DNA from 2 places in the Rummeliibacillus sp. SL167 genome. Region 1 is predicted to be linked to the other one. Evidence: riboswitches for the same ligand, from Rfam matches in the RefSeq annotation. Region 1 holds a riboswitch; the other holds the start of a gene.
The links. A riboswitch is a leader RNA that binds a small molecule or an ion and turns the genes downstream of it on or off. The one in region 1 is predicted to bind thiamine pyrophosphate.
Positions count from the first base shown of each region.

Region 1 (4,734 bases):
TGCCATTTGGACAGGATTTTTCGCACCCGATACGGCTGAATTGAGTAATACGGCATCAGCTCCCAACTCAAGGACAAGTGCTGCATCAGAAGGAGTACCGATTCCTGCATCTACAATAACAGGTACTGTTGCTTGTTCAATGATGATTTGTAAATTGTATGGATTCAAAATTCCTTGACCTGAGCCAATAGGAGAAGCACCAGGCATGATGGCATGCACGCCAAGTTCTTGTAATTTGTGAGCAAGTACTACGTCGTCTGAAATATACGGAAGTACAATAAATCCTTCCGAAAGAAGGATTTCACATGCGCGATACGTTTCAAATGGATCCGGCAATAACGTATCATCACAGCCAATTACTTCAACCTTGATCATATCACAAAAACCAGATGCCTTAGCGAGTTTTGCAATGCGTACAGCTTCCTCAGCTGTTTTAGCTCCCGCTGTATTCGGAAGTAAACGATAGTTTGATAGATCAATCTTATCTAGCAAATTGGGTTGTGATGGTTCAAAAATATTCATACGACGTACAGCAAATGTTAAAATTTCAGCCTCTGAAACTTCTATCGCACGACTTTGAATATCAAAATCTGAAAACTTTCCTGTTCCAAGTAATAATCTAGATGTAAATGTATATGGTCCAATTTGATACATATTAACCGCCTCCTACAAATGTCACAATTTCGATTGTATCGGTTGACTTTACAACCTGTGAATAATCTTCTTTTTGTAAAATAACTCCATTTTGTTCCACAATCACCATTTTATCTTGGAGTTTTAAATAGATAAGTAATTCCTGAATCGTTCCTACAGTTTCCGGTATTTCTATCGTAGTCCCATTAATAGACATAATTCCCCACCATTTTATTTGCCATGTATTCACCAACAAATGGACTCAACAAAATGCCATTTCGATAATGCCCCGTGGATACAAATAGTCCCTGAATCGTAGGATGTGCTTCCATATATGGTCGCCCCTCATTCGACTCTGGTCGTAAACCTGCCCAAGTACGATCCCAAGTCGCATCCTGTAAAGCAGGAAGGATTGAAAAAGCGCGTTGTAAAATATCTGCTACACTAGATGCCTTCACCTGTTCTTGAAAAGAATGAGGCTCCATCGTCGCGCCTATTACATATTTGCCATAACGTTTTGGAGCGATGTAAAATCGTTTCAAAAATAGCGGAGCCTTTAGTAAAGGACGATTACTTTTTAAGGAAATCACTTCACCTTTTACTGGATACGTACCATAATTTTTATTAAATTGCTTTAGAAATGGCGTACTCCATGCCCCTGTTGTGATACAAACCTGTTTGCAAGGGAAAAAGCCTTCTGTTGTTTGGACACCGGTCACTTTTTCATCCTTTACAACAATTTGTAGGACAGTTGTATATTCGAAGATTTCGGCACCGCTAGCTGCGGCCGCAAGTGCTTGTCCTTTTGTCAATGCTGGAGCTAAAACATGTCCGTCTGTTGGATAATAGACTGCACCTACTATTTCTGAAGAAACATTTGGCTCGACCTTTCTTACTTCTTCTGAGGAAAGTAATACGGCTTCCTCTCCTGCTGCTATTTGCCAAGTACGAATTTCTTTAATTCTTTGCCATTCTTCTTCCGTATGTGCAATCCGATAGATTCCCTTCGCTTCATAGCCAATATCAATTCCCGTTTTTTCACGGATTTTTTCAGCAACTTTTGGGAATAAGGCTCTGCTTTTTCTAGCCATATCATATAAAGGATCATATTCGTCCCATTCAGCTTGAACGCCTAGAAGCCCTGCGGCTGCGTGAGAAGCACCAGATGCAATGTCGTTTTTTTCAAGAATGGCTACATGTAGCCCCTGCTCTGCAAGACAATGTGCGATTGTACTACCGATGACACCGCCACCAATAATAATACTGTCATAACTTTTCATCTTCCCACTCCTCGAGTTTATATGCATATTCTTTTACTTTCTCAACTGGATCAATAGCCTGCCATATCCCCGACATAATGGCGATTCCAGAAGCCCCTGCCGCACAAACTTCCTTCGTATTTTGTGGAGTGATTCCACCAATAGCGATCACAGGCTTTAAAACCTTCTTTGTTAGCTGCTGCAATAATTTTGTACCACGGCAAGGTCTTCCTTTTTTACTTGTCGTATCAAAAATATGCCCGTAAAGTAACCAGTCGGCTTTTGTATCAGAGGCCTCTTCAAGGGAGTGAATGGATGCACCAATATGAAGAGCTGGAAATTTATCACTAATAATAGCGACGGGAATACTGCGGTAACCAAGTTGCACATGACTGATACCTGTAGCAAGCGCAACATCAATACGGTCATTCACGACCAGTTTCTCTAACGGAAAACCTTGTTGTTGTAAGTTTTGAATACAATCATATAGCTCAGATGCTGTACGATTGGGCTCTCGTATATGCAAATAGCTTAAATATGGTTCTAATTTTGGTGCAAAATGAATCACTTCCTCTAAGGAACGCTCACCATCCGTTATGATATGCAACTCTATTTTTTTATCCAATTCTTTCATCATCCCATTCTTCCATATCGAATCACCCGACGTTGAAATAAAAATAACGATTTATTCACTTCCTTTCGTTGCAATCCCATACAAAAAGCCACCTCTCAAGCTCGAAGAAGTGGCTAAAATTTTGTACGATATAACAAAAGTAGCGCCACTTCCCTTCGCTAGTATTATCTAGATCAGGTCATAAGAGTTGAGTTTTTCTCTCTCAGCATATACATGCACCCCTAGTGGTCAATCCCATATTTAGTTGTTCATAGAATAGAAGATAAAAACGTCCTTGCTTCCTAAGGTCAGGAAACAAGGACGTGTATATGCGATATCCTAATGCTTCCCTACGCTAGCATAATCTAGATCAGGTAAAAGGATCATGAGCTTACGGCTCTACTCTCAGCTGGCAACACCAGCTCTCCTAGCAATTATTGTATGAAATTACAAGTCAAAGTATAGCACTACCGATTTAATCGTTCAATAGCCTACTTGAAATTTAATAGATGTTGAAGATTGAATAATAGTATCAGTTGTGTTGATTAGGGAAAAATGGGTAATAAATTTAGCATGATTCTAAAAAACATGTATTTTAACTCCATTCATGTAGATCTTCGGCTTACTCGAGTCCTCGAAAATGTATGCACATTTCCTTTGTGCGGTGTGGATTCAGGAAGTCCATTCAATGCCCCTCGGGAAAAGCGAACAGTTGAGATCCCACAGCGAAGCGAGGAGGCTCAAGCCGCGCCCGCAGGAAAGCGAGCAAGCCATAGCGGAAATCAGCGAATACACTATATTTTGTGGAGAAAACTGGATAATCCACCCTTGTAAAAGCATATGATAAAAATAGTTTTTAGAATAATCACTAGCAAGCTATTTTGGGATGAGTATCTTTTCTTTTGAGTATTTAACATTTTTAATCCATGCAATAATGATTGAAATGATCAACACAAATCCTAAATAACCCATTGCTGGGTAAACAGCACTAACAAGTTGGATAAAGCCGACAAAACTTAAGGCGAATCCAGCTAAACCAATTACCCACACAATCCATTTAAAATGCTTGCTTTCTAACGGTACGATTCGAGCAGTAAATGCATAGAGCATCCCCACAGCTGTATTATAAATCATACCAAGTAAAGCAATGGCCATAATGACACCAATAGCAGGTGACATTTTAGTCGCTAAAAGAAGCATTGGCATATCTGCCCCACCAATTTGATCTATTTTTGTGAAAATTGCGACATTTATAAGCAAAATAAGAATACCTAGTCCGACTCCACCTAAAATCCCGCCATGTTTTGCTATTTTTTCACTTTTTTCTACTCCTCCCATAACGGCTAGCATCGATGCTCCTGCTGCAATATTATAAGATACATACAACAATCCTCCTAAGAACCAATTGGCAGCACCAGAAGTTTGTTTTTTCGCTAACATATCCATGTCAGCAGCACTTAAATCTGTGGTAAAAAGAGAATATATCGCAATAATCACTACTAATAATAAAAGAAAAGGTGTAATCGCACTAATCGCACTAATAATTTTATGAACATTAAACATGAGCGTTAATACTGTAATGATTAGCATAAACAAACTACCATACACGGCTGGAAGACCAAACTGACTTTCAAAAATGGAGCCTGCACCTGCTAGCATAACGACTGCAACACCAAATAAGAAAAATGTAATGACAAAATCTACAACAACTCCAATATATTTACCACAAATTTGATAGACAACTTCTTTATGAGAAGTCGCATGCAAGCGACTCCCTAATGTTGTTAAATTCATGCCTAAAAATGCAAATAGTGCGGTTGCAAGAGCTGTTCCTGCAACTCCCCACCAGCCAAAGCTAGTGAAAAATTGCAAGATTTCTTGACCAGAAGCAAAGCCTGCGCCAACAATGACGCCGATGAATGCCCCTGCCATTTGGATACTTTTCTTCATCGAACCGCCTCTTCATCTGCTAAGTTATATTCCTTCTTCTTCACCGTCAATTGATCGATACGTTCAAGGTTTGGTTCATAGCCAATACCTGGTTGATCCGGTACTGTGATATATCCGTCCTTCACGATTACTTCTGGATTGATAATATCACGATCCCAATAATGTTCAGACCCTGCAGTATCCCCTGGCAATATAAAGTTGGAAAGCGTCGTAATTGCCACATTGTGAGCTCGCCCGATACCTGACTCTAGCATGCCGCCACACCACACTGGGATTCCT
Region 1 covers NZ_VCBM01000001.1:795,343-800,076, reverse strand. The annotation lists gene FEZ13_RS03595 (thiazole synthase) at 1-654, opposite strand, end outside; gene thiS (sulfur carrier protein ThiS) at 656-850, opposite strand; gene thiO (glycine oxidase ThiO) at 840-1,913, opposite strand; gene FEZ13_RS03580 (thiamine phosphate synthase) at 1,900-2,529, opposite strand; TPP riboswitch at 2,660-2,759, opposite strand; TPP riboswitch at 2,836-2,944, opposite strand; gene FEZ13_RS03575 (YkvI family membrane protein) at 3,382-4,455, opposite strand; gene menC (o-succinylbenzoate synthase) at 4,452-4,734, opposite strand, start outside.

Region 2 (4,734 bases), 100 kb from region 1:
TTATCTACTAATAAAACAGTAGATGACCTAGTACCGTAATTCGGAATTTTTATAAACATAGGTGATAACAATCTTTCCATTTCCACCCCAACACCTGTGTGGGGTAATTCTCCATCATCTGCTGTTGAACGATCGGTTACAAGGTTAAAAAGCATATCGATACTCACTTCTTCTTGATTTGTTTGAATATATTCATTTAATCTTGTTCTACCCTTTACAACTTTTGGCCACGGTGTATTGAGGGAATGATTGCTTAAACTATGTGTGCCTGCATTTATATCTTTGGACTCATCCAGTACATTATTGTAGTGGTACAAACCATTAGGATCACCAAGTATAATATTGTAACCACCGTAATTTTTTCTTTCTTTTATGAGTTCTTCCATAAAAATGTCCGGTTCCGTACCATTTGTCAAAAAATGACGAATGATCTCGCCACGCGAATAACGACCTGTTTCTGGTAAACTGGGATCACGATAATTTGTTATTGCTGCAAATCTGCCTTTTTTAGATATACCTAACCAAGTCCCCATTTGTAGTAAATCACGTCCAGCTAGTATATTGGGTTCATCTTCCCAATAATGTGCTGGCTTTGTAGGCCGTTCATAAAACTCATCACGATTGGCAACAACTATTAATTTATATTTTGGATGATTTTGAAAATGAAAATTGACTAAACACATATTCCATTACCTCTTTGTAATTTTCAAAATTTCTTTTCATCTTACCAGTAACAAAGCATTTTGTAAAACAATTGATAGACTTACTGATATTTAAAGAAAAAAGCGGCAAAACCGCATAGTTAAACACGATTTTCGCCGCCTATACGCCTTTATTCAAGATTTTGTCGAGCTATTTCAATCGCCTTTTCTTTCATCTTCTCAAATTTCGTTTTAGAGCTCTTTTTTGGAGATTTCGCTTTATTTTCTTCTGGAACTGAAAATTCTTCTCCTAATTCTTCATCATGTCCGTAGCTACCGTGAGATCTTGGAGTCATTTTATCAGGCATGCTATTTCCTCCTTTTTAGTTGAATTACGCTATTAGTTTGCTTTGCATCTTACATTTTATACAAATCAAAAGAAAAAGGATTTGTATAAATTTCGTAATATAGAATCCAGATAAAAAATGACTCATAAGCGATTGCTCTAACTCTGTTTATAAAAAAGTTTTTTCTTTCTATGTGGAACAGCCGAAAGAAAAGTCTTGCATAAATTTATCTTCATGATAAGCTATATATGAAAACGAATTAGCACTAGGGGTGTCCCTATTTGAGGACTGAGACTGAACAGTCGTTCTAAACCCTTTGAACCTGATCTAGTTTACGCTAGCGTAGGGAAGTGAGTTAGGACAATTATGTATGTTGTTCAGCCCACTCTTCCTTTGAGTGGTTTTTTTATTGGCTTTTCAAGCAAATTCATCTCGTCACCTATTGAGGTGGGTTTCTTCTGTACTTGCAGTTGCGTTTTCGTCGCATAAAACATATGCTCCTGCCACTACATTTTGGTTGCATAAAACATTGCTGAAACAAGATCAACAATTAAATAAGTTTGAATCTACTAGGGGCGCCCTTTGGCTGAGATTGTACCCTTTGAACCTGATCTAGTTCATACTAGCGTAGGAAAGTAGTTTCCAAGACATGGAATTTTATGTTTTATGAAACTGCTTTCTTCAAAAGGAAGCAGTTTTTAATTTGCAGTTAGAAAGGAGAAAAAATGACTGTCGTTCTAAAAAATGTATCTTATAGCTACACCAATGAGAAAAGGCAAAAAAATCTAGTTATTTCTCACTTGAATATGGAAATTAAAAATGGCGAATTTATTTCTATTATTGGTAGAAGTGGCACAGGGAAAAGTACCATTTTACGATTAATGACTGGTCTCCTTCAACCAGATGAAGGCGATATTCAAATCGACCAAAAAGACATTTCACTAGGGGATGTCGGATATATGCCACAAAAAGATTTGCTACTCCCCTGGCGCACGATCCTTGACAATATCATGATTGCTTCTGAAATTCAACAAGATGTACATATCACAAAAGAAGAAGCGGGCGTCTGGTTACAACGTGTAGGACTTAGTGGATATGAGCATGTTCTACCAAAACAACTATCTGGGGGAATGCGACAACGTGCTGCTTTTTTACGTACTTTATTGACAGGGAAAAATGTGCTATTACTCGATGAACCGTTTGGAGCGCTGGATGCATTAACGAAAAAAGAAATGCAATCATGGTTATTGTCCATGTGGCAAGATTTAAACAAAACAATTGTCTTCATCACTCATGATTTAGAAGAAGCCATTTTTTTGAGTGATCGGATTTTGTTATTACATCCAGATCACCGTATAGAAGAAATTTCAGTACCCTTGTCACGTCCACGTAAACCGGAAATGCTTCTTTCTGAAGAAGCTGTGACATTACGTCAAAAGTTGGAGAAGAAGATTGCCAATGAAACCACTTAAAAAATTTTTTCAAACCTATCGTTTATTTTTGTTATTTTCTATCATCGTACTAGCAATCGTTGAATGGCTTGTACGTGCAGAGATTATACCAAGTTTTATCATTCCCGCGCCAACTGGTGTTATACAGATGATTATTTATAACTGGCGTCCCTTGTTGATCGAGCATTTAAGTGCTACAATGCTCGAATTTATCATTGGGTTTTCGCTTGCTGTTATAAGTGGCGTCCTTCTAGCTATTTGTATGTTTTTTTCAAAAACAATCGAAAAAATGGTTTATCCAGCAGTTGTCATCTCACAAATGGTCCCAATTATTGCACTATCCCCTATCTTCGTCCTGTGGTTTGGATATACCATTTGGAGCAAGGTCGCTGTGACGATCTTGATCTGCTTTTTCCCGATTGTAGTAGGAACTTATGATGGATTGAAATCATGCGATCAGGAATATATTGAGTTGTTGCGCTCAATGGGTGCAAACAGGTTTCAAATATTTCAAAAATTACATATTCCAATGGCTCTTCCCTCCTTCTTTTCAGGTTTTAAGATGTCAATCGTTTTTGCACTCGTTGGAGCAACCATCGGTGAATGGCTGGGAGCAAGTGAGGGATTAGGCTACTATAGTCGAAGAATGTCTGGCAATTTAAATGCAGAAGGTGTTTTTGCAGCCATTACCATTCTAACCATCGTGGGAATTCTATTATTTGCACTAGCTTCATGGATAGAAAAAAGAATAATCAATAAATGGAATCAGGCACATTGATTATCCAATTTTATCCATAAAGTATTTATTCGCCCTTTGAGATAATTTATTTGCTCTCTCAGGGATTTTATTCGCTCTTTCAAAAGATTTATTTGCTCTCTCAAAGACTTTATTCGCTCTTTCCGCAGGATATTGGATTGTTTTTTTTCGAATATGTGCTACACAAAAGGAACGAGCAAGACGCAGCGAAGATCTATATAAATGGTCCGAAAAATACAGGTTTTCTCAAAAATTACGCCACAGACGGCCTAATTTTTGTCAAATCAACACGCGTGAAATGGAATCATTCTAACTAACAAATAGGAGTTGTCGAGAAATGAAAAAATGGTTAAATATAGTGATCCTATTGATATTCATCATAGTGGCTGCCGGCTGTAATGGAAAGGCGCAACCAAAGGAAGAGAATGGGAAGAAACTAGATCATATCAGTATTATGCTTGATTGGTATCCTAATGCTGTGCACTCAGCTTTCTATGTAGCTCAAGAAAAGGGCTATTTCAAAGAGGAGGGATTAAATGTCAAAATTGAAATGCCCGCCGATACAAATGACCCATTGAAGCTTGCTGCTACTGGAAAAGTAGATTTAGCCATTAGCTATCAAAATCAAACCATTTTATCCAAATCTGAAGGAATCCCAATTATTTCAGTAGCTGCATTTGTAAGGCATTCACTCGATGAACTAATGATGAAAAAATCATCTGGTATCCATTCACCAAAAGATCTAGAGGGAAAGAATGTTGGATACTCATCAAGTGAATTGAGTGAGGCTGTCATTAAAACGATGGTAGAAGCGGATGGCGGTGATTTTAGCAAGGTAAAAATGACAGATGTAGGATGGGATTTGATACCTTCTGTTGCAACAAATCGTGTAGATGCCATAATTGGAGGATACATCAATCATGAATTTGTTCTACTGAACAAAGAAGGCTATGATATGAAAAGCATACAAAATAGCGATTATGATGTGCCCGATAATTACGAGCTAGTACTCGTCACCGGTCAAAAAACATTCCATCAAAAAAAAGATGCTATTAAGAGATTTTGGAAGGCAGTTGCCAAGGGACAAGAAGAAGTGAAAAAAAATCCAAAAGAAAGCTTACAAATCCTACTTGATCATGAAAATGATAGCTTTCCATTGGATAAAGACGTAGAAACAAAAAGTTTAGAGATTTTATTACCACGTATGGAGGACGATGGTTTACCATTCGGCTATCAAGAAAAAAAAAGCTGGGGAAAAACCGAAAATTGGTTATTTAAAAAAGGTGTGATAAAAAATCATGTCAACATCAATGACGTAATGGATAATATCGTGTCAAAGTAGAAAACGAAGTAATCCATTCCCCCTTTCCTTATAGCCGTTAAGGAATTGTTCTATATTTCTCCTCTATTCATAAAATGAACAAATGAAATTTTATGAATAAGGAGATAATGGCAAATGTATATTGTTCATTTTTATGAAAACAAGACAATTGTATTGAGTCAATACCGTGAAACATTACCTGCAATCAATGATCCTA
Region 2 covers NZ_VCBM01000001.1:693,866-698,599, reverse strand. The annotation lists gene FEZ13_RS03095 (NRDE family protein) at 1-683, opposite strand, end outside; gene FEZ13_RS19305 (hypothetical protein) at 833-1,009, opposite strand; TPP riboswitch at 1,246-1,354, shown strand; TPP riboswitch at 1,550-1,639, shown strand; gene FEZ13_RS03090 (ABC transporter ATP-binding protein) at 1,714-2,460, shown strand; gene FEZ13_RS03085 (ABC transporter permease) at 2,447-3,217, shown strand; gene FEZ13_RS03080 (ABC transporter substrate-binding protein) at 3,534-4,538, shown strand; gene FEZ13_RS03075 (hypothetical protein) at 4,653-4,734, shown strand, end outside.
Region 2: it holds a riboswitch for thiamine pyrophosphate, as region 1 does, so the genes downstream of both, FEZ13_RS03090 (ABC transporter ATP-binding protein) here and FEZ13_RS03580 (thiamine phosphate synthase) in region 1, are expected to answer to the same signal.